Regions from separate parts of the Cupriavidus sp. USMAHM13 genome, predicted to be linked through region 3. Evidence: predicted binding sites of a transcription regulator. Region 3 holds the regulator's gene; each other region holds the start of a gene.

Region 1 (7,784 bases), 1.0 Mb from region 3:
CGTGCTGATCATCACGCTGGTGGTGCTGGCCTGGGTCAAGCGCCGTGAATTGCGCCAGTCACCCTGGTTCGCCAGCAGTGTGCTGTTGCTGGTGTGCGTGCAGGGCGCTTTCGGCGCCTTCACCGTGACGCAGAAGCTGCAGCCCATCATCGTCGTGACCCACCTGATGCTCGGCATGGGCCTGCTGGCCTCGCTGATTCGGCTCGGCTCGCGCAACGATCCGCCGCATGGAGTGGGCGCGGGTGCGGGGCTGTTGCGCTGGCCGGCCCGCATCGCCTTGCTGCTGCTGGTCGTGCAGATCTTCCTGGGCGGCTGGGTAAGCACCAACTACGCGGTACTGGCCTGTACCGACTTCCCGCTGTGCAACGGCCAGTGGATCCCGCAGATGGATTTCCGCCATGGCTTCACTCTGTGGCGGCAGCTAGGCATGACCGCCGACGGCGACTACATCCCCCATGCGGCGCTGGTGGCCATCCATTGGGTACACCGCGGCTTTGCCTTCGTGGTGCTCGCCTTCCTCGCCTGGTTCGCCCTGCGTGCGCGCCGCGTGGCGGGACTGGAGCGGGCCGCCGGCTGGCTGCTGGCGGTGCTGGCCCTGCAACTGGCCACGGGCCTGTCCAATATCGTGCTCGACTGGCCACTGGTGGCCGCGGTGGCGCACAACGGTGGGGCGGCGGTGCTTCTGCTGCTTCTGGTCCGCCTCCATTACAATATAGGGCTTGCGACCCGGCCTGCCGGCGCCGCCACCCGCGCCACAACCGCTGCGCGCGCGACATGAAGGACAAGACCCCTCCCGTGGCCACAGCTACCCAACCCCACCCAATCAGCCGCTTGCGTCACATGACGCGCCAGTATGCGGCGCTCACCAAACCGCGCGTGACGCAACTGGCCGTCTTCTGCGCCGTCATCGGCATGTTCCTGGCCACGCCGGGCATGGTGCCCTGGCCGGTGCTGCTGGGCGGCGCCGCCGGTATCTGGCTGCTGGCGGGCGCCGCCTTCGCCATCAACTGCCTGGTCGAGCAGAAGATCGACGCGCTGATGCGGCGTACGGCCTGGCGCCCCTCGGCCACCGGCGAGATCGGCACGGCACAGACGCTGGCGTTCTCGGCGGTGCTGGGCGGGGCCGGCATGTGGCTGCTGCACGTCTTCACCAATGACCTGACCATGTGGCTGACGGTGGCCACCTTCGTCGGCTACGCGGTCATCTACACCATCCTGCTGAAGCCGGCCACGCCGCAGAACATCGTCATCGGCGGCCTGTCGGGCGCCATGCCGCCGGCCCTGGGCTGGGCCGCGGTAACCGGCACGGTGCCGGCCGAGGCATGGTTCCTGGTGCTGATCATCTTCACCTGGACGCCGCCGCATTTCTGGGCGCTGGCGCTGTACCGCCGCGCCGACTACGCCAAGTCCGGCCTGCCGATGCTGCCGATCACGCATGGCGAGCGCTTCACCCTGCTCAATATCCTGTTGTACACACTGGTGATGATCGCCGCCACGCTGCTGCCGTTCATCTACGGCATGAGCGGCCTGATCTACCTGGTGGCGGCGCTGGTGCTGGGTGGCGGCTTTCTGTCCTACTCCTGGCGGCTGTACCGCAACTACTCGGACGAACTGGCGCAGCGCACCTTCCGCTTCTCGATCCTCTACCTGTCACTGCTGTTCGCTGTGCTGCTGGTGGATCACTATTTCAAGTTCGTGCTGCCGCTCTGAGCCAGCACTGCCCCCGGCGCGACACTTTGTCGCGCCGGGACGCGCCTGCATGCGGATGGGCGATACTCGCCAGTGTGATGAACCGAGCGGGAAGCGCATGGCCATGCGGATGGCCTGCATCCGGCCCGCTCCCCCGACGAACCCTGCAATGTCCAAGCCCCGCCCCTTCCCGTCTTTCTCCTGCTTCGGCCGCCTGCGGCAATATGCCGCAATGGCGCTGCTGGCTCTGATGCTGGCGGCTTGCGGGCAATCCGCTCCGAAGTTCCAGAACATCGACATCACGGGCGGCAGCGAATTCGGCAAGGATTTCAGCCTGGTCGATCATCACGGCAAGGTGCGCACGCTGGCTGACTTCAAGGGCAAGGCGGTCGTGATGTTCTTCGGCTACACGCATTGCCCCGACGTGTGCCCGACCACGCTGGCCGAACTGAAGGGCGTGATGGAAGCGCTGGGACCCGATGCCGACCGCGTGCAGGTGTTGTTCGTCACGGTCGATCCCGAGCGGGATACCCAGCAGTTGCTGGCGCAATACGTGCCCGCTTTCGATTCGCGTTTCCTGGGCATGCGCCCGGCCGACGAGGCGGCGCTGCAGAAAGTCACCAAGGACTTCAAGGTCTACTACGCCAAGGTGCCCGGCACCTCGCCCGGCAACTATACGATGGACCATTCGGCGGGCAGCTACGTGTTCGATCCGCAGGGACGGCTGCGCCTGTTCATCCGCCACGGCCAGGGGCCCGAGCCGATCGCGCACGACCTGAAACTGCTGCTGTCCTGATTGCGCCGCGCACTCGCGCAGGCAGGGGAAAACGCAGGCAGCGAAAAAGAAAGGGGCCGGTTCACGGGGAACCGGCCCTTTGCCATTCCGCCCGGCGGACGCGCTGTGCGCGGCGCCGGCAAGGACGCTCAGGCGAAGGCCTGCAGCGCGCCCTTCATCTTTTTCATGGCCGCCGCCTCGATCTGGCGGATGCGCTCGGCGGAAACGCCGAACTCGTCGGCCAGTTCATGCAGCGTGGCGCCGCCCGAACCGTCGTCGTTGACGTGCAGCCAACGGGCCTCGATGATGCGGCGGCTACGCTGATCGAGCTTGCCGAGCGCCTCTTCCAGGCCTTCCACCTGCATACGGTCGCTGCGCTTGGCTTCGAGCACGCGGGTGGGTTCGTTGTGATTGTCGGCCAGATACGCGATCGGGGCGAATTCCTCTTCGCCGTCGTCGACCTGCCCTTCCAGCGCCAGGTCGCCGCCCGACAACCGGGTTTCCATCTCCATCACTTCCTCGGGCTTGACGTTGAGCTCGCGCGCAACGGCTTCGACCTGCTCGGGCGTGAAGGTGTTGTGGGTTTCCTGCTTGTGGCTGCGCAGGTTGAAGAACAGCTTGCGCTGGGCCTTGGTGGTGGCCACCTTGACCATGCGCCAGTTCTTCAGCACGTACTCGTGGATCTCGGCCTTGATCCAGTGGATGGCGTACGAGACCAGGCGCACGCCCTGGTCGGGATCGAAGCGCTTGACGGCCTTCATCAGGCCGATATTGCCTTCCTGGATCAGGTCGGCGTGGGGCAGGCCGTAGCCCAGGTACTGGCGTGCCACGGATACGACCAGGCGCAGGTGGGACATCACCAGCCGGCGTGCCGCATCGACGGAATCATGGTCGCGCAACTCGCGCGCGAGACGCTGCTCCTCTTCGACGGAGAGCATCGGGACGCGGTGGACCGCCTGGATGTAGCTGTCGAGGTTGCCCAGGTTGCCGGGCATGGCCAGCGCAAGGCTGGCGCCGCGCTGCGGCATCGCGGGCAGGGTGGTGGATTGGATCGAATCGGCAGACAGGACTGCGTTCACTCATTGGCTCCTTTTGCGTCCGGCCGGCGGGTTGCCGGGGGTGCTGTTTCCCTCGGGGAAACGCACTGCATTGCAACACATATTAGCACTCAAGCCGGTTGACTGCTAATTCGACTGGCAATGTGGTCAATAGTTCCAGACGATTGCTATTTCAGAATGGATAGCATGCATTTGTATGGCGCATAACGCACTTCCCGGCGCGAGGGCCCGCTCGCGCCTAGCATTAGAGATGCGGATCGCCGCCTGGTTCTGCCCTTTCGGCCAATAGAGTGGGAGCGGCGGGCGGGAGCGGCGTTTACACTGCGGATGCGCCACTTCGCCGATGCCGTCTCCACGGTACATTCATTCCCAGGAGGATCTATGTCTGTCATCGAACACCTGCTCAATCCCCATGTCCGGGACCTGGGCGATTTCACCGTGCGCCGCGTCCTGCCCGCGGCGGCCGCGCAGACGGTGGGGCCCTTCATCTTCCTCGACCATATGGGCCCGGTGGCGATGCCGCCCGGCAAGGGGGCGGACGTCCGTCCGCATCCGCACATCGGCCTGGCCACGGTGACCTACCTGTTCGAGGGCGAATTCCTCCATCGTGACAGCCTGGGCAACGAGCAGGTGATCCGCCCCGGCGACGTCAACTGGATGACCGCCGGCCGCGGCATCGCGCATTCGGAGCGCTCGCCGCAATCCGAGCGGCCGGCCGGACCGCACCTGCACGGCATCCAGACCTGGGTGGCACTGCCGAAGGCCTACGAGGACGTGGAGCCCTCGTTCCACCACTTCGGCGCCGCCAGCCTGCCGCGGCTGGAGTTGCCCGGAGTGCGCCTGACGGTGATCGCCGGCGATGCCTTCGGCCAGGAGTCGCCGGTGCGTGTCTTCAGCCGTACGCTCTACGTTGCCCTGGAGATGGAGGCGGGCGCCACGCTGGTGATTCCTCCCGAGCATGTGGAGCGTGGTGTCTATGTCGTCGAAGGCGGCATCGCCGTCGATGGCGAGGCCATTCCGGCCGAGCACCTGGCGACGCTGGTGCAGGGGGAGACGGTGACACTGAGTGCCACGACGCGGGCGCGCGTGATGCTGCTCGGCGGCGAGCCGCTGGACGGCCGCCGCTTCATCTACTGGAACTTCGTGGCCAGCAGCAAGGAGGCCATCGAGGCGGCGGCGCAGCGTTGGGAAGACAATCTCTTTCCGCAAGTGCCAGGCGAGACCGAACGCATCCCGCTGCCGCCGCGCCGCCCGTCCTGACGGGCAGGGCGGCAGCCTTGGCCGGCGTCGCCGCCTGGAGGAGGGTGCAGCCCTAGACCGGGCTGGCCCAATTCACCTGCGCGCCATCGCGCAGGCAGGCGTGGATGGCCTCGACCTGGGCCGCGATGGGCGCCGGCACGGCTAGCTTGCCTTCCAGCACCGCGCGGATCCAGGCCACGGTCTGCTCGACGCTGGTGCCAGCCGGCAGGTCCGGCACGTCGGCAATGGAACCGGAGGCCGGCTCGACCAGCGTGCGCTGGTGCCCGTCGTGCAGCCAGTCGATGCGCCCGCCGCGGCGGGCATCGGCCACCACTTCGCCTTCGGTGCCGCGCGCCAGCAATACGTTGGCCGGCTCGTGCGAAAAGAAGTCGGTCAGCGTCTCGCGGTATTCCGGATGTGTGTAGCTGTACAGGCGCAGGGCTTCGGCCGGGCTGTGGCCACCCACCGGCTGCAGCAGCTTGACCACGGTGTGGGCCGAGTTGCGCAGGCCGACGATGTCGCGCTTGTCGAGCAGGCGGCTCAGTGCCGGCGACAGGACGTCGATCGGCAGCACCGCCAGCGGCAGCCCTCCGCCGCTGCCGCGCAGCCGTGTCGCGGCTTCGGCAGTGCTGGAGCACAGCGGCTCGCCCAGTGCCTCGAACAGTGCCAGGCTGGTCAGGCGTCCGGCGAAGTGCCGGATGCCGTGCACCAGGACCGGGGTGCCGGCGCGTGCCAGCAGCATGGCCAGCAGCGGTACCAGGTTGGGCTGCTTGCGGGCGCCGTTGTAGCTCGGGATCACTACCACCGGTCCATCCGGCCGCGCCGGCAGCGGCGCGCAGTGCGCATGGGCGGCCTCTAGCATGCCGCCCAGCTCGTGTGGCGCTTCGCCCTTGATGCGGTAGGCCATCAGGATGGCGCCCAGTTCGATGTCGGAGACGCGCCCGGCGAGCATGGCGTCGAACAGCGTGCGCACGTCATCGCGCGGCAGGGCCCGCGCGCCCTGCGCGCCGCGCCCGATTTCCTTGATGTATTTCGCCGCTGGAAAGGGCGTGGCGTGGCTTGCGGTGGTGGCGGGCTGGGTCATGATGCGGCGCTCGTGGGGATGCGCTTCATGATAGCGCAGCGCAACTGCGGCGCCGCATGCCGGACAGCACCCGGTGCTTTCGCGCGGTATGGGATTGTGCTGCGCGTGGCAGCGCGTGCCGGTGAGCCTGTCGAGCTTCACGCCGTGCCGAAGGCGTTCGGCGCGGTCCGGCATGGCTCGGCATTGTCTGGTAATGCCTTACGTATTTTCCCGTACTCATCATACGTCTGCCTGGGCCGGTGGGTCGCGCGGGTGTATGCTGTGGCCCTGCCGCGCGGCGGGTTTGCGAGACGCCGGTACCGGTGCCGGCGCGCCGCAGGCACAGAACAAGATTGGAGAGATGTATGACCGAATTCGTATTCGCCCCGCCGGCCCCGGTGGGTGTGCCCGTGCGCGGAAGCAGCGCCAGCTTTCCCGTGCGCCGCGTGTACTGCGTGGGCCGCAACTATGCTGCGCACGCGCGCGAAATGGGCTCGGATCCCGACCGCGAGCCGCCGTTCTTTTTCTGCAAGCCGTCGGATGCGGTCAGCTATGTGCCGGATGGTGTGCAGGGTGAGTTTCCCTATCCGCCGGGCACCTCCAACTGCCACTTCGAGATCGAGCTGGTGGTGGCGATCGGCAAGGGCGGCAAGGACATCGCGGTGGAGGATGCCGCGGCCCATGTGTTCGGCTATGCCGTCGGCCTGGACATGACCCGGCGCGACCTGCAGAACGAATCGAAGAAGACCGGCCGCCCCTGGGAGACCGGCAAGGCATTCGACCGCTCGGCCCCGATCGGCCCGATCGTGCCGGTATCGGCGATCGGCCATCCGCACAAGGGGGCCGTGACGCTGAGCGTGGACGGCGCCGAGAAGCAGCGCGGCGACCTCTCCGACCTGATCTGGTCGGTGCCCGAGATGGTGGCCTACCTGTCGCGCCTGTTCGAGCTGCAGCCGGGCGACCTGATCTTCAGCGGCACGCCGGAGGGCGTCGGCGCGGTGGTGAAGGGCGACGTCATGCAGGGCCACGTGGAAGGCGTGGGCGACCTCGTCGTCAAGGTGGTCTGAGCCATGCTGCAGCTGTACAGCTACTTCCGCAGTTCGGCCTCGTTCCGCGTACGCATCGCGCTGCAACTCAAGGGCCTGCCCTATGACTACGTGCCGGTGCACCTGCTCAAGGACGGCGGCCAGCAGCTCAAGCCGGAATACCGCGCGCTGAATGCCGATGCGCTGGTGCCGACGCTGGTCGACGGCGACCATGCGCTGACCCAGTCGCTGGCCATCGTCGAATATCTCGACGAGCTGCATCCGCAGCCGCCGCTGCTGCCGGGCGACGCGCTCGAGCGTGCCTACGTGCGCGCGCTGGCGCTGGAGATCGCCTGCGACATCCATCCGCTCAACAACCTGCGCGTGCTGAAATACCTGAAGCACACGCTGGGTGTGTCGGAGGAGGCCAAGGACGGCTGGTACCGGCACTGGATCGAGCAGGGCTTCGCCGCGCTGGAGATCGCCCTGGCGCGCAGCGGCCGCGTCGGGCGCTTCTGCCTGGGCGACACGCCTACGCTGGCCGACGTCTGCCTGGCCCCGCAGGTCTTCAACGCCCAGCGCTTCAACGTCGACCTGGCGCCGTTCCCGACCGTCGCACGGATCCACGAGGCGTGCATGGCGCTGCCGGCGTTCCAGAACGCCGCGCCCAAGGCCCAGCCCGACGCGGAGTAGGCGGAGCGGGCGCAGCAGGTGGGGCGACCGGCAGGTGCGGCACCTGACGGAAGTCCGATAAAAAACCCGGCAGCTGCCGGGTTTTTTATCGGGGGCGTGCCGGAGCGCCGGTTTCAGCCCAGCAGCGCGTCGGCGAACTCTTCGGCCTTGAACGGCTGCAGATCCTCGACCTTCTCGCCCACGCCGATGAAATAGACCGGCACCGGGCGCTGTCGCGCGATGGCGGCGAGGATGCCGCCCTT
Region 2 (7,784 bases), 420 kb from region 3:
GCGCGTGCCGTCCACCGGCAGCGGAGGGTTCGCATGGGCAGCCGCGTCCAAGGTGGTTTTCACGCCGGCGCGGATCTGCAAGGGCAGGCCGTCCGGATTGCGGATCCAGAAGCCGGAAGCATCGGCGTCCGCGGGCGGATCGATCAGCGCGACGCCGGCCTCCAGTGTGCGCGCGCGCAGCGCCTCCAGGTCGTCCTCGAAGGCATGCAGCGTGAGCCATTCGAACTTCTTGCGCGCGCCCTGGCGCAGCCGGCCCCACACGTGCGGCGAGCCGAAGGTGCGGATCAGCAGGCCGGTGTCGCCGTCGGGCTGCACGTCGAGGCCGAATGCCGAGTAGAAGCGATTCGCGGCGTCGAGCGACGGCACGGTCATGCGGAACTCGCCGATCGAATGGATGCCGAGGCGGTCGCGCCTGCGTTGTTGCGTCATGGTGTCTCCTGTCGTGGGATGGAATTCAGGCGCATTGCAGTGCGTGGCGCCAGGTATCGACGAGCGCGTCGAGTTCGTCCGCGCTGCGTGCCGCGCCGAAGCTGTAGAAATCGGGGCGCGCGAGCACGGCTTCCACGCCATGCCGGTCGAAGTAATCGGCGTACACGCCTTGCAGGTCGGCGAAGCCGCCGGGACCGAAATGGGCGATGATCGCCTGCTGTTTGTCGAGCCCGGCGCGGTTGGCCGGACTGAGCTTGTCGAGGACCTCGCCGTTGCTGGCGATCAGGGCGAAGCCGTTGCCGAACACGTCGTCGAAGAGGCCGCGGCGGCCGCCGGACTCGACCATGCCCTGGGGTGCCAGCCAGCCGCTGCCGGGCGCGTGCGGGTCATAGAGGCCCGCGCCCAGGCGCGGCTGCGGCGCCTCGGGCGGCCGGAAACCGGGCGTGGCCTGCGCGGCCAGCATCTCGCGGTCGCGCGCGGCGGCCGCTTCGGGATCGGTGATGCAGATGACCTTGCCCAGCGCGATCGAGAAGTCGATCAATTCGCGCACGTGGTGCAGCCGCTCGGGGCCGTAGCTGTCGAGCAGGGTGTCGCCGGCCTTGCCGTCGAGGATCGCATTCAGTCGCCACGCGAGCGCCCCCGCGTCGCGCAGGCCGCTGCACATGCCCTGGCCGGCGAACGGCGGCATCAGGTGCGCCGCATCTCCGGCCAGCAATGCGCGGCCCTTGCGCCATGACTTCGCCCAGCGACCGCGGAAGGTGTAGACGGCGTGGCGTTCGAGGAGCGCGTTGTCGGGCGTGATGTCCCAGCGGGCAAGCAGGTCCCACGCCACCGTATCCTGGTTCATCTGCTCCGGGGTCTCGCCGGGCAGCAGCATGAATTCCCAGCGGCGGCGGCCCGGGCCGCCCGAGACGATCGTCGTGGGCCGCGCGGGATCGCACAATTGCCAGCTTCTCGGCATCCACTCGCGCTGCTGCAGGGGCTTCACGTCGACCACCAGCCAATCGAACGCGAAGCCGAGGTCCTCGAACTCGATGCCGAGAGCGTTGCGCACCATCGAGTTCGCGCCGTCCGCACCCACCAGGTAGCGCGCGCGGATCCTGCCGGTTTCGCCGCTGCCGACCCACCGGCCATCCACCAGCCCGCCGGCCTCGATATCGAGCTCCACCCTCTCGGCTTCTTCGCGCAGCGCGGTGGCCGACCAGCCCTGGCGTACCGTGACGTTCGGCAGCCGCTTGACGTGGCGGTCGAGCACGGCTTCGAGCTCCGGCTGCGCGAAGGTGCTGGCGACAGGCCAGCCGCTCGGACCCTGGCCCTCCCAGCGGAAGTCCATCAGCACCTCATGGTTGGCGTTGCACCACTGGTAGCGGTCGGAGGCCTCGGCAATGCGCTTGATATCATCGATGACACCCGAAGCCTGGAAGAGGCGGGCAATCTCGTGGTCGTAGTGGACTGCGCGCGGCAGCGGATAGAGATCGGGCCAACGCTCGACGACGGCCACGCTGCGCCCCGCGCGCCCCAGCATCAGCGCGAGCAACTGGGCCGTGGGGCCATAGCCGACGATCGCCACATCCACGAACTGGTCTGCCTCCATGTCTTCTCCCGGATCAGGTAAGATCTTAAAATGACGAATCAGTACAATTCATACTTTATTGTCAACTTGACGAATTGCTTCACGCAATGGGGGAAACCCGAGGGGTCGCGATGAGGGCGTCGGGCGACAGCGCGGGGCTGGCCGCGAGCGAAGCGGCCAAAGAGGATCATCGTGTGCGGACCGGCGCGGCACGGCGCGAGTCGACGCGGCGCAAGCTGCTCAGCGCGGCAGTGGAAGTGTTCGCGGCCAAGGGGCCGGACGCAGCGTCGATCGACGACTTCCTCGCCGCGGCGGGCGTCGCGCGCGGCACCTTCTACAACTACTTCAAGACCACCAGCGAAGTGCTTTCCGCCGTCACGTCGGAATTGAGCGACGCGGTGATCGCCCGCATCGAGGACTGTGTGCGACAGATCGACGATCCGGTCGAGCGGGTCTGGGTGGGGTGCCTGATCTACATGGAAGTGGCCGTATGCCATCCGGCCTGGGGCAGGTTCATCGCGCGGGCAGGGGGGCGCAGCGAGGCGACGGGGCGCCTGACTGACATCTACCTGCCGCGCGATCTCGTCAGCGCGCGCGAACGAGGCATGGCGCATTTCACGCACGACCGCGCGGCCAGGGATCTCGTGGTAGGCGCGATCTACCAGAGCATCGAGACGGTGTTATCCGGCGCGGCGGAGCGCCAGCACTTGCGAGACCTGATGCGTCTCGTACTGGCCGCACTGGGCATTGCGCCATCGACTATCGAGCGGCTCAACGACATGCCGCTGCCGGAGATCGAGCTGCCTGACAGCCTGAAATCGTTGGAAGCAGCGAAACCGTAGCCCTTGACCTATATCCAGGGCTCGTGAACCTGATGCCGCCAGTTCCGCCCGCCAATGCCGCTAGCCCGCGTCTGCCCCGCAGTGTCGGCGTTGGCCGCCTCCGTGGCCGGGGTTGTGACCTGCGCCGGTCTGATGGGCAGGCCGGGCGACATCGAAGGGATATGGATGGAACCCGTGGTAGGGGCGGGTCAAGCTGCGTGTCAGTTCAAAGTCGGGTGAACAAAGTTCAAGGCTGAGCGAATCTCGACACCTGCCTACCCCCGCCTACCCCTATCCAAGGCCTCTCCGGGAAAACCCCCATTCAGGCCTTGTCTTGAAAACGTAAACCCCCGTCCCTATAATTAGCACTCGTCCGGTGGGAGTGCTAACAGCTTGATCCGGCGAGCCAATTCTGCTGGCCGTCCGTGCTGGCGGCCTCAATTTGTGAAATAAAACTCACTTGTACTAAGGAGTCCGTATGAATCTGCGTCCTTTGCACGACCGCGTGATCGTCAAGCGTCTGGACAACGAAACCAAGACCGCATCCGGCATCGTGATTCCCGACAATGCTGCCGAGAAGCCCGATCAAGGCGAAGTGCTGGCCGTTGGCCCCGGCAAGAAGGACGACAAGGGCAACTCCATTGCCCTCGACGTCAAGGTGGGCGATCGCGTGCTGTTCGGCAAGTATGCCGGCCAGGGCGTGAAGGTGGATGGCCAGGAACTGCTGGTCATGCGCGAAGAAGACATCATGGCGGTGGTCAACAAGTAATGCGGCTGCCGGGCGCCGTGCGCCCGGGCCCTGCTTGTGACGCGCCCGCCGCGGCGGGACGCCTGAGTCTCTCAGACTTATCCAACATTCCCGGTCTCCCGCATGGGGGATCCATCCAAGATTCGGAGTAACAGAACATGGCAGCTAAAGACGTAGTGTTCGGCGACGCCGCCCGTGCCAAGATGGTCGAAGGCGTGAACATCCTCGCCAACGCAGTGAAGGTGACCCTGGGCCCGAAGGGCCGTAACGTGGTGCTGGAGCGCAGCTTCGGCGGCCCGACCGTGACCAAGGACGGCGTGTCCGTGGCCAAGGAAATCGAGCTGAAGGACAAGCTGCAGAACATGGGCGCCCAGATGGTCAAGGAAGTGGCTTCCAAGACCAGCGACAACGCCGGTGACGGTACCACCACCGCAACCGTGCTGGCCCAGTCGATCGTGCGCGAAGGCATGAAGTACGTGGCCGCCGGCATGAACCCGATGGACCTGAAGCGCGGCATCGACAAGGCTGTCGGCGCTGCCGTGGAAGAGCTGAAGAAGCTGAGCAAGCCCACCACCACCAGCAAGGAAATCGCCCAGGTCGGCGCGATCTCCGCCAACAGCGACAACTCGATCGGCGAGCGCATCGCCGAGGCGATGGACAAGGTCGGCAAGGAAGGCGTGATCACCGTCGAAGACGGCAAGTCGCTGGCCGACGAGCTGGAAGTCGTGGAAGGCATGCAGTTCGACCGCGGCTACCTGTCGCCGTACTTCATCAACAACCCGGACAAGCAAGTCGTCCAGCTGGACTCCCCGTTCGTGCTGCTGTTCGACAAGAAGGTCTCGAACATCCGCGACCTGCTGCCGGTGCTGGAGCAAGTGGCCAAGGCCGGCCGCCCGCTGCTGATCATCGCTGAAGACGTCGAAGGCGAAGCCCTGGCGACCCTGGTGGTCAACAACATCCGTGGCATCCTGAAGACCGCCGCCGTCAAGGCTCCGGGCTTCGGCGACCGCCGCAAGGCCATGCTGGAAGACATCGCCATCCTGACCGGCGGCACCGTCATCGCTGAAGAAGTCGGCCTGACGCTGGAAAAGGCGACCCTGCAAGACCTGGGCCAAGCCAAGCGCATCGAGATCGGCAAGGAAAACACCATCATCATCGACGGCGCCGGCGACGCAGCCTCGATCGAAGCGCGCGTCAAGCAGATCCGCGCCCAGATCGAAGAAGCGACCTCGGACTACGACCGTGAAAAGCTGCAAGAGCGCGTGGCCAAGCTGGCCGGCGGTGTTGCCGTGATCAAGGTCGGCGCAGCCACCGAAGTCGAAATGAAGGAAAAGAAGGCACGCGTGGAAGATGCGCTGCACGCTACCCGCGCAGCCGTGGAAGAAGGCATTGTCCCCGGCGGCGGCGTGGCCCTGCTGCGTGCCCGTGCTGCCATCGCTGGCCTGAACGGCGACAACGCCGACCAGAACGCCGGTATCAAGATCGTGCTGCGCGCAATGGAAGAGCCGCTGCGCCAGATCGTGCTGAACGCCGGTGAAGAAGCGTCGGTCGTCGTTGCCAAGGTCATCGAAGGCAAGGGCAACTACGGCTACAACGCCGCTTCGGGCGAGTACGGCGACCTGGTGGAAATGGGCGTGCTGGACCCGACCAAGGTGACCCGCACCGCGCTGCAGAACGCCGCTTCGGTGGCTTCGCTGATGCTGACCACCGACTGCGCCGTGGCCGAAGCTCCGAAGGAAGAGTCGGCTCCGGCAATGCCGGGCGGCATGGGCGGCATGGGCGGCATGGACGGCATGATGTAAATCTGCCGGACTGCCGGCTTCGGCAGCCTGTCTGAAAAAAACCCCCGCGGGTGCGAACCCGCGGGGGTTTTTGTTTGGGCGGCCGCCGCGTCCTGCGTATGCCGCCGGCAGAGGGGAGTGCGCGGCGGCGGGCCGGCTTCGGGCGCGGCATCCAGGGGCGCGAGGCTCCGCGCCGGCCTTTGGATGCCGGGCCGGCGCCTCAGAACAGTCCAGGCACGACGCGGTAGCGCACTTTGTCCTGATAGGCGCGGTAGGCCGGATCCGCGCTCAGCAGCCGTTCCTCGCGCACCGCGCGCACCGCCAGCAGCCCCAGCTGCACGGCGTACACCAGCAGGTTCTGCAGGCCGAAGTTGACCAGCAGGAAGCCGATGTAGGAAATGAAGTAGCCGAGATAGATCGGGTGCCTGACGAGGCGGTAGGGGCCGCCCGAGACGATGCCCCGGTTCGCCGGCAGCAGCCCGAAGGCACGCCGCAGCGTGAGCTTGGCGCCGATCTGCAGCAGGATGCCCGCGGCCTGCAGGGCCACGCCGACCATTTCCGGCACGAGGTGGATGCCCGGCGCCAGCTGGATCCACAGGAAGTAGTAGGTGGCGGCGATCGCGCAGGCGACGGAGATCGGGCTCCAGTCGCGCTTCTCCGGTACCCGCGCCGTGAGGGCGATGGCGATGGTGACGAACTCCGCCAGCACGATCAGCAGCAGCGTGATGCGGCTCGGGTCGGCCAGCCATTGCTGCGCGGCGGCATAGGCGAAGGCGGCGAACAGCAGCGAGGTGGCGAGCCGCAGCGCGGCTTCCACGGCGTAGTCGCGCAGGCCGAGAGGCCTGGGCACGGCAACGGTTCCTGCGTCCGTGGGCGGACGTTCTGGCATGGTGTGGAGTTTCCTTCCCCGTCGATGGGCCGGCCTGGGGGACCGCGCCGTGCGCTGCCCGCCGATCTCACCGGAAGCTGTTCTGTTCTTGTTCCACTTGCGGCGTCGCAAGGGCTGACAGCCTCCATATTACCGTCGTGAAGCCAAGCCGACAGGACAGCTTCCGTGCATCGTTGTATCGGCGCTTCAGCCCCCGCCCTGGCCATTCCGCGTGCAAGCGATCGGCCGTCCTTCACGTTCGCGCGCCCGGCCGTGGCAGCCGTGGCGGCGCCATGCTTCATGGCCCGATCAGCCAGACTTGCCCGAGTTCGGTGGCGGGAAGCGGGGTTGCAGCGATGTGTGCGTTGCGCAGGAATTTTCCGTCTTCCTGTTCGCCCCTGCCGATCATGCGGACCGATCGCCCCCGGAGGAAGGGGTCGTTCTGCACGAGGTCGTCGAGGACCGTGTTGCGATCGACGAACAGGAACACGATGCTGCGCCGGTCCGCTGGTGTGTCGGGTAGCCGCGCCAGCTGGGCACTGATGTGCGTTTCGATGTTCCGCAGCTGCCACGGCACCAGGATCAGCACGCTGCCTGCGACGAAGGCCCCGGCCAGGTTCCGAAGGGCCGAAAACGCTTTGCCGCCGTCGTGGCGGAATTCCCCGGCGACCGCGGCGCCCGCGAGGATCGGCAGGGTGCCCCAGGCGGGATGGAAATAGCGGTATCCCCAGCCGTTCCCTTGATCGAACGGAACGAAGAAGTAGCCCAGGAAGGTGACGAGGGCCGAGGCGGCGAGCAATTGCACGGCGGCTCTCTCCCGCCAGCGCGCGTAGCCCATGCAAGCAAGCACCAGCAGACCCGGCACTGCCCAGACCCATAGCTTGATGGTGCCGGCCACGCGGGAGATGAGGATCGATGCGTCGGGTAGGGAAAACACCGACGCGACCCGGGCCAGGAAGCCCTGGGACGGTGGATGTGTCGCCGGGCCGGCCACGTCGGCGCCGACATGAGCCGTGACCAGGACCCAGCCCAGGCCGAGCAGCACGGTGAGCGGCAAGTAGCCGGCGAGGAGTGCCGCCGCGTGTCGCGACGGCGGCCGCTGGCCGAGGAACCAGATCAGCCACGGCAGCGCAAACAACGTGTGAGGCAGCGGATTGTGGAAGGTCAGCGCGATCGAGCCGACCACGCCGCTGAGGAACAGGCTGCGCGTGGTCGGTTGCAGGAAGCCCCAGGTGAACACCAGATTGGCCAGCAGCAGGCCGGTCATGGCGAAGTACGAAATACCCGAGCCCGCGAACACCGGGGAGGCGACGGTGAACAGGATCGCCCAGCCGGCTATCGCCTCGTTTTCCGGAAACACGAGGCGGCAGGTGCGCGCGATGGCGACCACCGTCAGTGCCGACAGCACCGGATTGCACAGCCATTCGGCGCCGGCCAGGCTGAACGGCGCCATCAGAAGGGCGAAGCCGGGCCAGTAGGCGGAGATCACGTTGCCGCTGGTATGCGACACGACCAGGAAGTAATTCTGAAACGGCTGATAGATGAGGCGGTCGAGCCACGATGG
Region 3 (7,784 bases):
AGGCCGGACAGCACCGAGCCATCGGCTTCGGAGAGTGCGTCGAGTGCGGCGCGGCCGCCGTCGATCAGGCCGGCCGCGTGCGACAGGCGGTTGTACTCGGACTGGATCTCGTCCCACTCGCCCGGCAGCGGTGCCAGCTTGTCGAGCTCGCCGACCTGCCACTCCAGGCGCTCGCGCTCCAGCTGCATCTCGCGCGACTGCTGCTCGACCGTCTCGCGCTGGCGCACGCAGGCGCGCCAGGTGCGCCAGGCCTCGGCCACGGCGCCGGCCTGGGCCGTCAGCCCGGCATGGGCGTCCAGCAGCAGGCGCTGGGCATCGGGACGCAGCAATTGCTGGTGGGCATGCTGGCCATGGATGTCGACCAGCTGGTCGCCGACCTCGCGCAACTGCGCCAGCGTGGCGGCGCCGCCGTTGATGAAGGCCTTGCCACGGCCGCTGGCGTCGACCGTGCGGCGCAGCAGCACGGTGCCGCGCTCGTCGCCCTCGCCAGCCAGCTCGCGTTCGCCGAGCCAGGCATCGAGCGCGGGGTGCGTGGCGAAGGTGGCGCTGACGCTGGCCCGTGCCGCGCCTTCCCGCACCACGCCGGCATCGGCGCGCTCGCCCAGCACCAGGGCCAGCGCATCGATCAGGATCGACTTGCCGGCGCCGGTCTCACCGGTGAAGACGGTGAAGCCGGCGGAGAAGTCGAGGTCGAGCGCGTCGACGATGACGAAATCGCGGATGGAAAGGCTGCGCAGCATCGTTCTGGGTGGCGGGTCAGGTGCAGGTCAGGAGCAGGTCAGGTGCAGGTCAGGTGCGAGCAGGGGGCGGAAGGCGAGGCGGCTCAAAGGCGATTGTCTTCCGACGGATACTCGTGCCAGTGCAGCTTCTTGCGCAGCGTGGCGTAATAGTTATAGCCGACCGGATGCAGCAGCTTGATGGTCTTGTCGGAGCGGCGCACCACGATGCGGTCGCCGGGCAGCAGCGAGGTCAGCGACTGCATGTCGAAGTTGACGCTGGCGTCGCGCGCGGTGGCCACCTCGATGGTCACCTCGGCATCGTGCGGCAGCACGATCGGGCGGTTGGACAGCGCGTGGGGTGCGATCGGCACCAGCACCAGGCCGGACAGCGTGGGATGCAGGATCGGGCCGCCGGCCGACAGGGCGTAGGCGGTGGAGCCGGTCGGGGTGGAGACGATGAGGCCGTCCGAACGCTGGTTGTACATGAAATAGCCATCCACCGAGACGGCCAGCTCCACCATGCCGGAAATGCCGGAGCGGTTGACCACCACGTCGTTGAAGGCCAGCGCCGAGAAGATCTGCTCGTCGTCGCGCACCACGCGCGATTCCAGCAGCATGCGCGTCTCCGCCTCGTAGCGGCCGGCCAGCATGTCGGGCAGCACCGACTGGACGTCTTCCAGCGGGATGTCGGTCATGAAGCCGAGCCGCCCGTGGTTGACCCCGATCAGCGGCACGTCGTGGCCGGCGAGCTGGCGGGCGATCCCCAGCAGCGTGCCGTCCCCGCCCAGCACCACCGCCACGTCGGCCTCGCGGCCGATCTCCTCCGGTGCCAGCGCCGGATAGCCGGTCAGGCCGGTGGCCAGCGCGGTATCGCGCTCGAACACCACGTCCTGGCCGTTCTTGAGGATGCAGGAAGCCAGCTCCTCGAGCCGCGCCTCGATGCCGGCGGTGGAGTAGCGGCCGATCAGGGCCACGGTGCGGAAGGGCGCGCGGGCGGCGCCAGGCTTGGGGTGTGCGGACATGCCGGGATTAGACCATACCGCCGTGACCATTGTCAGCATGGCCTGCCGCCGCGGCGGCAGGCCGTTGCGCGATACGCCCCATCCGGTAAAAGTTGCGTAAAATCGGGGCACTATGGATGAACGTTCGAAAACGCTGCTCAAGACCCTGATCGAGCGCTACATTGCCGAGGGGCAGCCGGTCGGCTCGCGGACCCTGTCCAAGTACTCGGGGCTGGACCTGTCGCCGGCCACCATCCGCAATGTGATGTCCGATCTGGAGGAGATGGGTTTCATCTCCAGTCCGCACACTTCGGCGGGCCGCGTGCCCACGCCGCGCGGCTACCGTCTGTTCGTCGACTCCATCCTGACCACCAAGGCGCCCGAGGGCACGCCCGCCCGCAGCGAACTGGCCGAGCTGATCCAGGACCAGCTCAGCGGCCAGCAGCTGGCCCCGCAGCGTATCCTCAGCAGTGCCGCGCGCACCCTGTCCAACCTGTCGCACTTCGCCGGCGTGGTGATGACGCCGCGGCGTGCCCAGGCCTTCCGGCAGGTCGAGTTCATGCGCCTGTCGGCCAAGCGCATCCTGCTGATCATCGTCACCCCCGAGGGCGATGTGCAGAACCGCATCATCCAGACCGAGCTGGCGTATACCCCGGCCCAGCTGGTGGAGGCGGCCAATTTCTTCAACTCCCACTACGCCGGCATGAGCTTCGACGCCGTGCGCGACCACCTGCGCGGCGAACTGCAGGCGCTGCGCCTGGACATGTCGCAGCTGATGCAGGCGGCGGTGCAGGCGGGCAGCGACGCCATGGCCGAGGAGGATGAGCAGGTCTTCATTTCCGGCGAGCGCAAGCTGCTGGAGGTGGAGGACCTGTCGTCCAGCATGGACAAGCTGCGCCGGCTGTTCGACGTGTTCGAGCACAAGACCAGCCTGCTGCAGCTGCTCGATGTATCCAGCCATGCCGAGGGCGTGCAGATCTTCATCGGCGGCGAGAGCCGGCTGGTGCCGCTGGAGGACATGGCGATCATCACCGCACCCTACGAGGTCGACGGGCAGATCGTCGGCACGCTGGGCGTGATCGGTCCGACCCGGATGGCCTACGACCGCGTGATTCCCATCGTCGACATCACCGCCCGGCTGCTGTCCAGCGCACTCAGCCAGAGTTGACGTTCGTCCCGTGCCGGCGCGCGGCGACCGGCCGGGCCCGTACCCGGCGCGCGCGGGCGCGCCAAACCGGAATTGACATGACGTTTTCGCCAGAACCGGCCTACCAGCACGGCCAGGTGACGCGTACCGCGATCCTGCTGGTCAACCTCGGGACCCCGGACGCGCCGACGCCCAAAGCGGTAGGGCGCTACCTGAAGCAGTTCCTGTCCGATCCGCGCGTGGTCGAGATTCCCCGCGCCGCCTGGCTGCCCATCCTGTACGGGGCCATCCTGCCGCTGCGCTCGCGTGCTTCGGCGCTGAAGTATGAGTCGATCTGGCTGCGCGAGGCCCATATGACGGGTTCGCCGCTGCTCGTATACAGCGAGCGCCAGGCGCACGCCCTGCAACTGCTGCTCAACCAGCATGGGCACGAGGTGACCGTGGCCTGCGCGATGCGCTACGGCAACCCGTCGATCGCGTCGGTGATGGAAGCGCTGCGCCGCCAGGGCGCCGAACGGGTGCTGGTACTGCCGATGTATCCGCAATACTCGGCCAGTACCACCGCGACCGCCTTCGACGAGGCCTTCCGTGTGCTGGCCGCCTGGCGCAACCAGCCGGAGCTGCGCCTGGTCAAGCATTTCCATGACCATCCGGCCTATATCGGCGCGCTGCACCAGCAGGTCGGCGCCTATTGGGCCCAGCACGGCATGCCGGACTTCGCGCGCGGCGACAAGCTGATCCTGTCCTTCCACGGCCTGCCGCGGCGCATGCTCGAGCTGGGCGATCCCTATCACTGCGAATGCCTGAAGACGGGGCGGCTGCTGGGCGAGGCGCTGGGCCTGCAGCCCGGGCAGTACCAGGTGACCTTCCAGTCGCGCTTCGGCCGGGCGGAGTGGCTGCAGCCCTATACCGCGCCCACGCTGCGCGAACTGGGCCGGGTCGGCGCCGGCCGCGTCGACGTGTTCTGCCCGGGCTTCCCGGCGGACTGCATCGAGACGCTCGAAGAGATCGCCATCGAGGGGATGTCCGTGTTCCGTGTGGCCGGCGGCAAGGATTTCCATTTCATTCCCTGCCTCAACGATGCGCCGGCCTGGATCGCCGGCCTGGCCGAGATCGCCTTGCAGCACCTGCAGGGCTGGGATCTCCGTGCGCCGCATCCGCACGAACTCGAAGCCCGGCGCACGCGTGCCCAGACCCGGGGGGCTGCCGCATGAATGTCAGTTTCGAGCCGGAGGCACGGCTGCGCATCGACAAGTGGCTGTGGTGCGCGCGCTTCTTCAAGACCCGCTCGCTGGCAGCGGAGGCTGTCGAGCGCGGGCGGGTGCAGGTCAACGGTCAGGGCTGCAAGAGCTCACGCGAGGTGCGGCCGGGCGACACGGTGGTGTTGGAGGCGCATGGACAGCGTTGGGAAGTGCTGGTGAAAGGCATCGCGGCGGCACGCGGGCCGGCGCCGGTGGCGCAGTCGCTCTACGCCGAGAGCGAAGCCAGCCAGGCGCGTAGGCAGGTCGAGGCGGAGCGCCGCCGCCTGCATAGCGAACCCGCCGCGCAGTGGCACGGCAGGCCGACCAAACGCGATCGGCGGCGCATCGACGGACTCGGAGACTGAGGCGGATCGTGCCGACCCGCTCAGCGCAGGTGCTGCACGATATAGTGCTTGAAGATGGCCTTGCCGCTGCCGTATTCGGTGTCGCGCGGCGTCAGCGCGCCGGACGCGCAGATGAAAACGGTCATCGCCGACAAGGCGGCGAGCAGGCAGATCGCGATGACAGGCAGTTTATGCATGGCAATCCCTTCGGCATGGACCCGCAGGCAATGCATCCGCGCCCCCCGTTATTTTTATCACTTTATTCAAAACCATCTTAGTAGGTGCGGTGCAGCATGGCAACACGGCGTTGATTGCACTGGACGGGGCTTTGTAACCGCGTGTTTCAACGGCTGCCGGCGCGACTCTTGAAAATCGCCCGGCTGCCTCCAGTTGGGGGTTAGACTTGCCGATTGACCTCCCAACGGCCGCGCCAGGCGCGTGCCGTGCTTTATTTACGGATCGACATGGAAGAACATAAGCAGACGCCATCCCCGACGACGCCCGCGGGCGAGGACACCAGCAACGCGGCGCCGGCCCAGGCCGAGGCCGCCGTGGTGGAGGATGTGGCGGCACAGATCGCCGCTCTCGAGGCCAAGGCGCGCGAGCACTACGACATGTACCTGCGCGCGACGGCCGAGGGCGAGAACATCCGCCGCCGTGCCCAGGACGACGTGTCGAAGGCCCACAAATTCGCCATCGAGAGCTTCGCCGACTACCTGCTGCCGGTCATGGACAGCCTGCAGGCGGCGCTGGCCGACGGTTCGGGCGACATCGCCAAGCTGCGCGAAGGCGTGGAACTGACCGCGCGCCAGCTCAGCAATGCCTTCGAGAAAGGCAAGGTTGTCGAACTCAACCCGGTCGGTGAAAAATTCGACCCGCACAAGCACCAGGCCATCTCGATGGTGCCTTCGGAGCAGGAACCCAATACGGTGGTGGCGGTGCTGCAGCGCGGCTACCTGATCGCCGATCGAGTGCTTCGTCCGGCACTCGTCACGGTGTCCGCCCCGAAGTAAGCCACGCGCAGGGCGCGCCGGTCGCGCCGCGGCGCGGGCGCCCCGCGGCGCCAGCAAGACGCCCGGTGCCGGCAGGCCCGGGCGTTTTTTCATGCCGGTCGCCGCCTCGGGCGGCTTTTCCCCGGGAGGGAATCCCATGTGCAGCGACACCAGCCGGCCCGATCGCCGCGAGCAGCGCGGAGGTCCCGAGCATCTCGACCATCGCGCCTTCGACCTGCTCGCCATGCAGGAAGTGGACGGGAGCACCATCGATGCAGCCCTTGCCGCTGCCGGCGAGCGGATGGTCTGCCTGTTCTGCTGGGGCGTCGATTGTTTCAACTGCGAGATGGCCAAGCGGGCCATGCTGGCCAATCCCGAGCCGATCCGGGCGCTCGATCTCCATTGGCTGCACGCCAATGTCTATGCGCATCCCGAACTGGGGCAGCGCTTCGGCCTGCATGGCATTCCGGTCTTCCTGTTCTTCCAGGGCGGCAGGAAACTCGGACGGGCCACCGGCTGGCACGGCCACGGCCAGTTCGCCGCCGCCGTCGCCAATGCGCGCCTGAAGGCCGCCGGCAAGCCGCTCGCCGGCTGAGTGCCGCGGTTCAGCGCGACAGCGCGTAGCCGATGCGGAACTGCCAGGGCGAACGGCGGTTATAGTCCAGCAGGTCTTCGCCATAGCCGATGAAGTACTGCGCCATCAGGTAGCCGGCAGTGCCGGGGATCAGCCGTGCCAGCGGGTAGGTGGCGCGGGCTTCGAGGCTGCCGTAGTCGCTGCGCGTGCCCTTGCGCAGGATGGCGGCGAGCTCCCAGTCGTCGGGTTTGCCGTAGGCCAGGTGCAGGTCCATGTAGCCCCGGTAGCGGCCGATGTCGGCGTTGTCGCTCTTCTCCAGGTAGTAATAGAGCTTGGGAGCCACGCGCCAATGCCAGGCGGCCTGGTCCCCGAGGAAGAAGGTCGGGGTGACGAAGACGGTGTTGATGCTGCGCGACTGGGCGCCATCGCGCCCGTTTGATTCGTGCTCCAGCCCGGTGGCCAGCGACAGCCGCGACAGCAGCGGACCCTTGACCCCGGTGTCGGACAGGTAATAGAAGACGCTCGGCCGGTAGCTGGTATCGCGGAACGGGGCCGACGGCTGGGACAGGTCCCAGATCGAAGTCTGCGTGTAGGCGAAGTACAGATTGTCGAGCAGGCGGCGCGAGGCCGGATCCTTGCCTTCGAAGATGCGGTACTTGAAGCTGAGCTGGAACTTGGCATTGGCGCCGTCATGCGCCCCGAGCAGCAGATACATCGGCTCATGGACGGAAAGCCGGGCGTTATCGCGCAGGTCGGCCGGCGTCGGTGCGGGCGCGCCCTGGGCCACCACCGGCATGGGCGCGGCGGTGGCTGGTGCGGTGGGGCCAGCGGCCGCGGCCGCCGGGCCGGCCCGTTCGTCCGGCTGCGATGCCTGGTTCAGGGTGACCAGTACCGGCGCGGCGTCGACGCCGACCACGTCGAGACGGACCTGGCCACGCAGCGTGGACGGCCAGGCCGCGGCGTAGTCCACCGTGTGGCTCTCCCCCTGGCGCAGCCTCAGCGTGGCTGCGCCGCCGCCGTTCCGGCGCAGTGTCAGGGTCTGCGGCGCCTGCATCTCGCCGGCTGCCATGACTTCCAGCGTATCAGGGATGGCGTAGAGGCGGCTGCCCTGGTCGGCGCGGAGCAGCAGCGTCAACTGCAGGGGCCGGGTGCCGTCGACGACCCGGGGCGGTTGCAGCAGGGAAACTGCGGCGGCGCCGGCCAGCGGCCAGCCGCCGAGCAGCAGGGTGAGCAGGGCGGCGTGCGCGCCGGGGAAGTGCCGGGAGGGGCGGTGCGCTTGCGAAACCCCGAGACATGATTTCCTGGTCATATATCGGATCCGCCACGCCCGGCCGGGGAGGCGCAGCCACGGCGGCAGGTTGCAATGGGCGCAAGCGTAACATGGCCGCGTTGCGGTGCACTCAGGGACCGTGCACCCGGTGCGATGCGGGCTCAGCGGCCGGCGCGGCGCCGGATGCTGTCGACGTAGCGCTCGCCGTCGGGCGGCTGGCCGGTGCGCTGCGCCTGCCACAGCATCTCGCCCAGGCATTCCATGATCTGGTGCTGGGCCTCGTGCGGCGAATCCAGCCGCTGCGACAGGGTCTCGTAGGCCTGGCGGATGCCGGGCGGCTGGTCGATCGAGACCTGCTCCGAGATGGACAGGTGCATCGACAAGTGGAGGAAGGGGTTGGTCTGTCCGCGTTCCGGCGTGAACTGCTCGGCCAGCGCGCCTTCGGTATCGCTGAGCAGCGCGTGGTACTCGGGGTGCTGCTCGATCCAGTCTGCCG
Region 4 (7,784 bases), 570 kb from region 3:
TGATCTTGTCGAGGGTGGCGTCGGCATGGGCCGCGCCGGCGCAGAGCGCCAGCGCGGCGCAGAGAAGGGGCGAAAGAAAACGGGAGGCGGTCATGGCTGCGGGGTGAGGCGGCCTGCCGGCGTGGACGGCGCGGCAGGCGTCAGCGGACGTGCAGGCGGACATGCAGGCGGACGCGAATTAGGAGGACTGCTTGAAGCGGGCCTGCAGTTCGGGCAGCAGGGGCTGCGGCGGCGCGATGCCCAGGCGTTTCTCGGTGGCGATCAGCCAGCCGCTGCGGTGCCATTCCCGCACGATCTTGTCGACCGCGGCGATGGTGTCGGCCTCGCCCTTGCGGGTCCACACTACCGAGGGCGCCGGCAGGATCTCGCTGGGGATTGGCGCTGCGTAGTCGGCCCACTCGGGATTGCCGCGCAGTTGCGGGTGGATCAGCGTGGCGTCGTGCACGGCTGCGACGCACTGGCCGCCGCGCAGGGCCAGCAGCGATTCGGCGGCGGTCTTGTACCCGCGCACGCTGGCACCGTACTGCTCCTGCAGCGGCTTGATATAGCTGCTGCCCTGGGATGCGCACACGGTCTTGCCGCGCAGGTCTTCCCACTGGTGGATGCCGCTGCGCTTGAGGACGGCCGCGGTGCCGCCGACGCGGTAGAAGGGCGTGGGCGCGTAGCCGAGCAGCTCGCCGCGCTCGGGGTTGTATTCCATCGAGGCGATCAGCAGGTCGACCTTGCCGGCCTGCAGGAACTGCACGCGGTTGGAGGGCTGGACCTGCACCAGTTCCGCCTCCACGCCCAGCCGCCTGGCCAGGTCACGCGCCAGTTCCGGGTTCCAGCCGACCAGTTGCTGGGTGGCGGGGTCGACCGAGCCGAACGGGCCGCCGCTGGCGCCGACGCCGATGACCACCTTGCCGCGCTGCTTGATGCGGTCGAGGGTGGCGTCGGCACGGGCGGTGCCCAGGGTCAGCAGGGAGAGCGCGAGCAGCGCGGCGGCACGGCGGGGCAGGGAGGGGGAGCGTGGCATGGTGGCGAGCAAGAAAAAGCAGATGCAGGAGGGGCGATGCTAGTGCCGCCGGGCCCTGCCACGAAGGAAGCATTGCGGATATCGATATGCGCCCGGGCGCGGCGCACCGCGCATATGCAAGCGCGATTTGCTTCGTTGCCGGCGCGTGCCGGCAGGCGCTATGTTGGCGCGCAGCAGCCGGCCCGGACGCCGGCGGGAGGACCGTGCCGGAACGGCCTCCGGCAGCGCGCGCGATGGCCGTCCAGGTCTTGCCCGGGCGGTGGCGCGCGTACCGAATCGGCGGCGCCTGCCCGGGCGGCCCGCCTGAGAACCCAAGGACCAAAGGAGCGCGGCCACCATGGCAAGACGCAATGAGCAGATGCGCCTCGGTGCATTCCTGTACCCCAGCGGGCACCATATCGCCGCGTGGCGGCATCCCGAGGCCAAGGCCGACGCGGGAATCGATTTCCGTCACTATGCCGCGCTCGCCCAGGCCGCCGAGGCGGCCAAGTTCGACCTGGTGTTCCTCGCCGACGGTGTCGGCACGCGCGGCGACGACGTGGAGTTCCTGAGCCGCACCGCGCACAGCTACCAGGCCCAGTTCGAACCCATCACCCTGCTGTCGGCGCTGGCTGCCGTCACCGAGCGCATCGGGCTGGTCGGCACCGCCTCGACCAGCTTCAACGAGCCCTATCACATCGCGCGCAAGTTCGCCTCGCTCGACCATCTCTCGGGAGGCCGCGCGGGCTGGAACCTGGTGACCTCGTCCAGCGAGCACGAGGCGCGCAACTTCAACCGGGTGCGGCACTTCAGCCACGAGGAGCGCTACCAGCGTGCCGAAGAATTCGCCGACGTGGTCAGCGGCCTGTGGGACAGCTGGGAGGACGATGCCTTCCTGCGCGACAAGGCGAGCGGGCGCTACTACGAGCCGGCGCGGCGCCACGTGCTGGGCCACCGCGGCCGGCATTTCAGCGTGCAGGGGCCGCTCAACGTCGCGCGTCCCCCGCAGGGGCAGCCGGTGGTGGTGCAGGCCGGCTCCTCCGAGCCCGGCAAGGAACTGGCCGCGCGCCGCGGCGAGGTGGTCTTCACCGCCCAGCAGACCCTGGAAGATGCTGTGGCTTTCTATGCCGATCTGCAGGGGCGGCTGGCCGGCCACGGCCGCCGGCCCGAGGACCTGAAGATCCTGCCGGGCGTGTTTCCGGTGGTGGGGCACAGCGAGGCCGAGGCGCGCGAGAAGTTCGAGCAGTTGCAGGCGCTGATCGATCCGGTGGTCGGGCTGGCGCTGGTGTCGGCCCTGACCGGGGCGGACCTGTCCGCGTATCCGCTCGACGGGCCCATCCCGGAGCTGCCGCCCACCAACGGCAGCAAGAGCCGCCAGGGCCTGATGCTCGACCTGGCGCGGCGCGAGAACCTGACCATCCGCCAGCTCTACCAGCGCGTGGCAGGCGCGCGCGGCCACTGGCAACTGGTCGGCACGCCGGCGCAGATCGCCGATGCGCTGGAGGAGCGCTTCCAGGCCTATGGCGCGGACGGCTTCAACGTGATGGCGCCGGTGCTGCCCGGCGGCCTCACCGACTTCATCGAACTGGTGCTGCCGGAGTTGCGGCGGCGCGGCCTGTTCCGTACCGACTACAGCGGCACCACGCTGCGCGAGCATCTCGGCCTGCGACGGCCGCCGCATCCGGCCGCGCGGCGACGGGCCGGCGCCGCGGATGCCGCCTGAGCCCGCGCGTGCCAGGCTGCCTGCGCGGTGCGAGGCAACCTGGCCGCCGCTCAGTCTTCGGCGAAGGCAAAGCGCCCTTCGCTGACCAGCCGCGCCAGCGGCAGGCGCTCGTTGGGCTGCTCGCGCGCCTGCAGCGCCTCGGGCAGCAAGGACTTGTCGCCCTGCCGGCCGATGGCCACCACCGCTTCGATGGCGTAGTCCTCGGGAATGCCGAGCGCCTCGCGCAGGCGCGCCTTGTCGAAGCCGCCGATGCCGTGGGCGTGCCAGCCCGCCGCGGTGGCCTGCAGCGCCAGGTTGGCCCAGGCGGCGCCGGCGTCGAAGGAATGCGTGGCGACCGGCTGCGGCTCGCTCTTGCCCGGCGCTGTCCAGGTCTTGCGCGACAGCACCGCCACCAGCACGGCCGCGCGCGCGGCCCAGCCCTGGTTGTACTCCGACAGCGAGGCGAAGAGCGGCTGCCAGTCCGGCGTGTCGCGCCGCGCATAGATGAAGCGCCAGGGCTGCGCGTTGTAGCCGGACGGTGCCCAGCGTGCGGCCTCGAAGAAGCGCAGCAAGGTCTGCGGCGCGATGGCTTCCGCCGTGAAGGCGCGGGGCGACCAGCGCTGCAGGAACAGCGGATCGATGTCGTGGTCGGCTTGGCGTGGCTGGGTCATGGAGGCTCCTTGGGGCGGATGAGGGATAGGGCGGCGGTCGCTGCTGCTGTGGCTTCGATCGCTGCCGCGGTTACCGTGCAGGTGGGAGCCTTGCGCAAGCCCGTGCAAAAGGGAAGCGGGAAATCCGCATGAGCTTGCGAGGAATCCTTCGAACGGTGCACGGCGGCAAGAAGGCACCTGCTGCACGGTGCCATGCCGTGCTGTGTGCTGCGCGACGGGCGCCTATGTAAATGCGAAATGATCAGTTCGCGCGTGCCGGGGGGGCTTCCTATACTTTGGCACTCGTTCGCAGGGAGTGCTGATGGCCGGCACCGCGCCGATCCCGGCCTCCCGCGCCCGCCCGATTTCCCTGGAGCCCAGAACAGATGAGCCTTCGCCCATTGCATGACCGCGTGATCGTCAAGCGGTCGGAAAACGAAACCCGTACCCAGTCCGGCATCGTCATCCCGGACAACGCCGCCGAGAAGCCCGACCAGGGCGAGGTGGTGGCGGTCGGTCCCGGCCGCCGCAACGAAGCCGGCGAGCGTATTGCGCCGGACCTGCGCGTGGGCGATCGCGTGCTGTTCGGCAAGTACGCCGGGCAGGCGGTGAAGATCGGCGGCGAGGAGCTGCTGGTGCTGCGCGAAGAGGACGTGGTCGCGGTGGTCGAGCGCTGAGCGCGTCGCGCGCAGCGGCAAGCCCCACGCAGAACGAAAGAAGCGATCGGGATCATCGGCACGATGGAGAACATCGGCACGATCGGAACCGGATCAGGAAGAAAGGACAAAGGAAAGCAGAGATGGCAGCGAAAGACGTAGTGTTCAGCGACGCAGCACGGGCCAAGGTGGTCGAAGGCGTCAACATCCTGGGCAACGCGGTCAAGGTCACGCTGGGCCCGAAGGGCCGCAACGTGGTGCTGGAGCGCAGCTTCGGCGGCCCGACCGTGACCAAGGACGGCGTGTCCGTGGCCAAGGAGATCGAGCTGCAGGACAAGTTGCAGAACATCGGCGCGCAACTCGTCAAGGAAGTCGCGGCCAAGACCAGCGACAACGCCGGCGATGGCACCACCACGGCGACCGTGCTGGCCCAGGCCATCGTGCGCGAGGGGGTGAAGTACGTGGCGGCCGGACTCAATCCGCAGGATCTCAAGCGCGGCATCGACAAGGCGGTGGCCGTGGCCATCGAGGAGCTGCGCCGCATCAGCAAGCCCACCACCACCAGCAAGGAGATCGCCCAGGTCGGCACCATCTCGGCCAACGGCGAGAGCGCCATCGGCGAGCGCATCGCCGAGGCCATCGACAAGGTGGGCAAGGAGGGCGTGATCACCGTGGAAGACGGCAAGTCGCTCGGCGATGAGCTGGAGGTGGTCGAGGGCATGCAGTTCGACCGCGGCTACCTGTCGCCCTATTTCATCAACCAGCCGGAGAAGCAGATCGTCGCGCTGGAGCAGCCCTACCTGCTGCTGGTGGACAAGAAGATCTCCAGCATCCGCGACCTGCTGCCGGTGCTGGAGCAGGTGGCCAAGGCCGGCCGGCCGCTGCTGATCGTGGCGGAAGACGTCGAGGGCGAGGCGCTGGCCACGCTGGTGGTCAACAATATCCGCGGCATCCTCAAGGTGGCCGCGGTGAAGGCGCCGGGCTTCGGCGACCGCCGCAAGGCCCTGCTGGAAGACATCGCCATCCTGACCGCCGGTACCGTCATTTCCGAGGAGATCGGCCTGACGCTGGAGAAGGCCGGGCTGCATGACCTGGGCCAGGCCTCGCGCGTGGAGATCGGCAAGGAGAACTCCACCATCATCGGCGGGGGAGGCGAGGCGGCGCGCATTCAGGCGCGCGTGCAGCAGATCCGTGCCCAGATCGAGGAAGCCAGCTCGGACTATGACCGCGAGAAGCTGCAGGAACGCGTGGCCAAGCTGGCCGGCGGCGTGGCCGTGCTCAAGGTGGGTGGCGCGACCGAAGTCGAAGTGAAGGAAAAGAAGGCACGCGTGGAGGACGCGCTGCACGCTACCCGCGCAGCCGTGGAAGAAGGCATTGTCCCCGGCGGCGGCGTGGCGCTGATCCGTGCCCGGGCGGCCGTGCGCGGCGTCGCGGGAGCCAACGCCGACCAGGAAGCCGGCGTGAAGATCGTGCTGCGGGCGCTGGAAGAGCCGCTGCGGCAGATCGTCGCCAATGCCGGCGAGGAAGCCAGCGTGGTGGTGGCGCGTGTCGCCGAAGCCAGCGGCAATTTCGGCTACAACGCCGCCACCGGCGAGTACGGCGACCTGGTCGAGGGCGGCGTGGTGGACCCGACCAAGGTGACGCGCACCGCCCTGCAGAACGCGGCGTCGGTGGCGGGCCTGATCCTGACCACCGATGCGGCGGTGTTCGAGCTGCCCAAGGGCGAGGAGCCGAGCGTGGCACAAGGGCCGGGTGCCGGCGCCGGGCTCGACTTCTAGAGCACCCGTCTTTCCCTTTCTCCGCTGTTTCCCCGGGTGCCTGGCAGGCCCCGGACCAACGCCCCCTCGGCTTCGCGGCCCAGGGGGCGTTGTTCTTGCAGGCCTGCGGCGCATCGGCCGGGCTGTCAAGGCTCCGTTCGCGTTTTGCGCGATCATCGCGCAAAATCTGCGTCAGCGGCCGGAATCGGGGTTATTTCGTAATGCCCGCCGCGCCGTTCACTGGCATGATGTAAAAAATCGAACGATCGTTCATAATTCGAACTTCCGGTATGGAGGCGAGATGCCGATCCCGGGGCGGCCGGTGTGCCGGTGCGCATCCCGCCGATGACGTTTGCGTGATCAGATTTCCGTTTGCAGCTTGTCCCGTATATCCGCTTGACCTCGCTTCCCATGTCCGCTGCCTCCTCCGCCACCCCCGGCTCCCCCCAGGCTTCTTCCGACCCGCGGCCCCAGGCCGGCAGGCCGGCCGCCGCGCTGGATCCGCAGGTGGCGCAGCTGCTGGACCTGATCGCGCGCGCCAAGCGCCCGCCCATCAACGCGCTCGATCCGCTCGATGCGAAGATCGCCTACGAGAAGAGCGCCCCCATCCTCGATATCGCGCCGCTGCCCGTGCATCACGTGCAGGACCTGAGCGTGCCGGCACGCGACGGCCATGCCATCGGCGCGCGGTTGTATGCGCCGCGTGAGGCGAGCTGGGCCGACCCGTTGCCGCTGCTGTTGTACTTCCATGGCGGCGGATTCACGGTGGGCAGCCCGGCTTCGCACGATCCGCTGTGCCGGCTGCTGTCCATGCGTGCCGATTGCATGGTGCTGTCGGTGGATTACCGGCTCGGGCCGCAGTGGCGCTTTCCCACGGCGGTCCACGATGCCTTCGACGTGCTGGCCTGGGCCTACGCCGAGGCCGGCGCGCTGGGGGCGGATCCGGCGCGCATCGCACTGGGCGGCGACAGCGCCGGCGGCACCCTGGCCACCGCTTGCGCGGTCGAGGCGCGCCGCCTGGGCCATGCGCCGGTGCTGCAAATGCTGATCTATCCCGGCACCTGCGCGCGCCAGGATACGCCGTCGCACCGGGCGCTGGCGGAGGGCTACCTGCTGACCGCCGAGATGATCCAGTGGTTCTTCGCCCAGTACCTGGACCAGGACTCCAGCCGCGACGACTGGCGCTTTGCCCCGCTGGACGGCGGCGGCAGCGGTGCCGACGTGGCCGGTTGCTGCCCGGCCTGGATCGCCGTGGCCGGCTACGATCCGCTGCACGACGAGGGCGTGGCCTACGCGGCCAAGCTGCGCGCCGCGGGTGTGCCGGCCGAGCTGGCCGAGTATCCGGGCATGATCCATGACTTTTTCAAACTGGGCCGCTTCGTGCCGGCCGTGGGGCAGGCCCACGACGATGCCGTGGCCGCGCTGCGCGGCGCCTTCGGCGCCGCCTAGCGCTGCCGGCCCGGCCCAGGCCCGCGCACAAGACGGGCTTCCCCGACCCCCTTTTTTCGCAGTTCGTAGCACAAGGAGACAGAACCGATGCAACGCCGCCATTTCATCGTCCGCGCCAGCGCGCTAGCCGCCACCGCCGCCTTCGGCCTCGCCGCCGCGCCGGCCCGCGCGGATTCCGCCGCGGACAAGTTCCCGCAACGTCCGATCCGGCTGGTGATCGGCTACACGGCCGGCGGCTCGACCGACATCCCGTTCCGCGTGCTGGCCGAGAACGCCAGCAAGATCCTCGGCCAGCCGGTGATCGTCGAGAACAAGCCCGGTGCGGGCGGGGTGCTGCCGGCGCAGATGATGCAGGCCACGGCCCCCGACGGCTACACGCTGGCGCAGGTGGCGATGCCGGTGTACCGCCTGCCTTATACCACCAAGATCAACTGGGACCCGGTCAAGGACCTGACCTATGTGATCAACCTGGCCGGCTATTCCTTCGGCGTGGTGGTGCCGGCCGACTCGCCGATCAAGTCGATGCAGGAGTACATCGCCTACGCGCGCGCCAATCCGGGCAAGCTGACCTATGGC

Evidence for each region. Region 3 encodes HrcA, which represses chaperone genes, less so after heat shock. Its sites were predicted from a motif close to TTAGCACTCNNNNNNNNNGAGTGCTAA; they were not measured.
Region 1: rpoH (RNA polymerase sigma factor RpoH) is a predicted target of HrcA. The motif match lies at 3,626-3,652, and genes of this name have one in related genera.
Region 2: groES (co-chaperone GroES) is a predicted target of HrcA. The motif match lies at 3,186-3,212, and genes of this name have one in related genera.
Region 4: groES (co-chaperone GroES) is a predicted target of HrcA. The motif match lies at 3,643-3,669, and genes of this name have one in related genera.

The regions. Positions count from the first base shown of each region.
Region 1 covers NZ_CP017751.1:920,482-928,265, forward strand. The annotation lists gene BKK81_RS04155 (COX15/CtaA family protein) at 1-778, shown strand, start outside; gene BKK81_RS04160 (heme o synthase) at 775-1,710, shown strand; gene BKK81_RS04165 (SCO family protein) at 1,922-2,485, shown strand; gene rpoH (RNA polymerase sigma factor RpoH) at 2,614-3,492, opposite strand; gene BKK81_RS04175 (pirin family protein) at 3,904-4,782, shown strand; gene ybiB (DNA-binding protein YbiB) at 4,835-5,845, opposite strand; gene BKK81_RS04185 (fumarylacetoacetate hydrolase family protein) at 6,190-6,891, shown strand; gene maiA (maleylacetoacetate isomerase) at 6,898-7,542, shown strand; gene ftsY (signal recognition particle-docking protein FtsY) at 7,656-7,784, opposite strand, start outside.
Region 2 covers NZ_CP017751.1:1,521,635-1,529,418, forward strand. The annotation lists gene BKK81_RS06640 (VOC family protein) at 1-429, opposite strand, end outside; gene mhpA (bifunctional 3-(3-hydroxy-phenyl)propionate/3-hydroxycinnamic acid hydroxylase MhpA) at 455-2,023, opposite strand; gene BKK81_RS06650 (TetR/AcrR family transcriptional regulator) at 2,110-2,844, shown strand; gene groES (co-chaperone GroES) at 3,302-3,592, shown strand; gene groL (chaperonin GroEL) at 3,730-5,373, shown strand; gene BKK81_RS06665 (methyltransferase family protein) at 5,573-6,202, opposite strand; gene BKK81_RS06670 (hypothetical protein) at 6,519-7,784, opposite strand, start outside.
Region 3 covers NZ_CP017751.1:1,939,898-1,947,681, forward strand. The annotation lists gene recN (DNA repair protein RecN) at 1-740, opposite strand, end outside; gene BKK81_RS08520 (NAD kinase) at 824-1,741, opposite strand; gene hrcA (heat-inducible transcriptional repressor HrcA) at 1,854-2,888, shown strand; gene hemH (ferrochelatase) at 2,966-4,081, shown strand; gene BKK81_RS08535 (RNA-binding S4 domain-containing protein) at 4,078-4,473, shown strand; gene BKK81_RS35960 (hypothetical protein) at 4,494-4,649, opposite strand; gene grpE (nucleotide exchange factor GrpE) at 4,917-5,465, shown strand; gene BKK81_RS08550 (thioredoxin family protein) at 5,602-6,039, shown strand; gene BKK81_RS08555 (phospholipase A) at 6,050-7,327, opposite strand; gene BKK81_RS08560 (DUF1841 family protein) at 7,450-7,784, opposite strand, start outside.
Region 4 covers NZ_CP017751.1:2,509,602-2,517,385, reverse strand. The annotation lists gene BKK81_RS11070 (transporter substrate-binding domain-containing protein) at 1-94, opposite strand, end outside; gene BKK81_RS11065 (transporter substrate-binding domain-containing protein) at 179-1,015, opposite strand; gene BKK81_RS11060 (LLM class flavin-dependent oxidoreductase) at 1,353-2,717, shown strand; gene BKK81_RS11055 (nitroreductase family protein) at 2,768-3,367, opposite strand; gene groES (co-chaperone GroES) at 3,733-4,023, shown strand; gene groL (chaperonin GroEL) at 4,146-5,780, shown strand; gene BKK81_RS11040 (alpha/beta hydrolase) at 6,171-7,208, shown strand; gene BKK81_RS11035 (tripartite tricarboxylate transporter substrate binding protein) at 7,296-7,784, shown strand, end outside.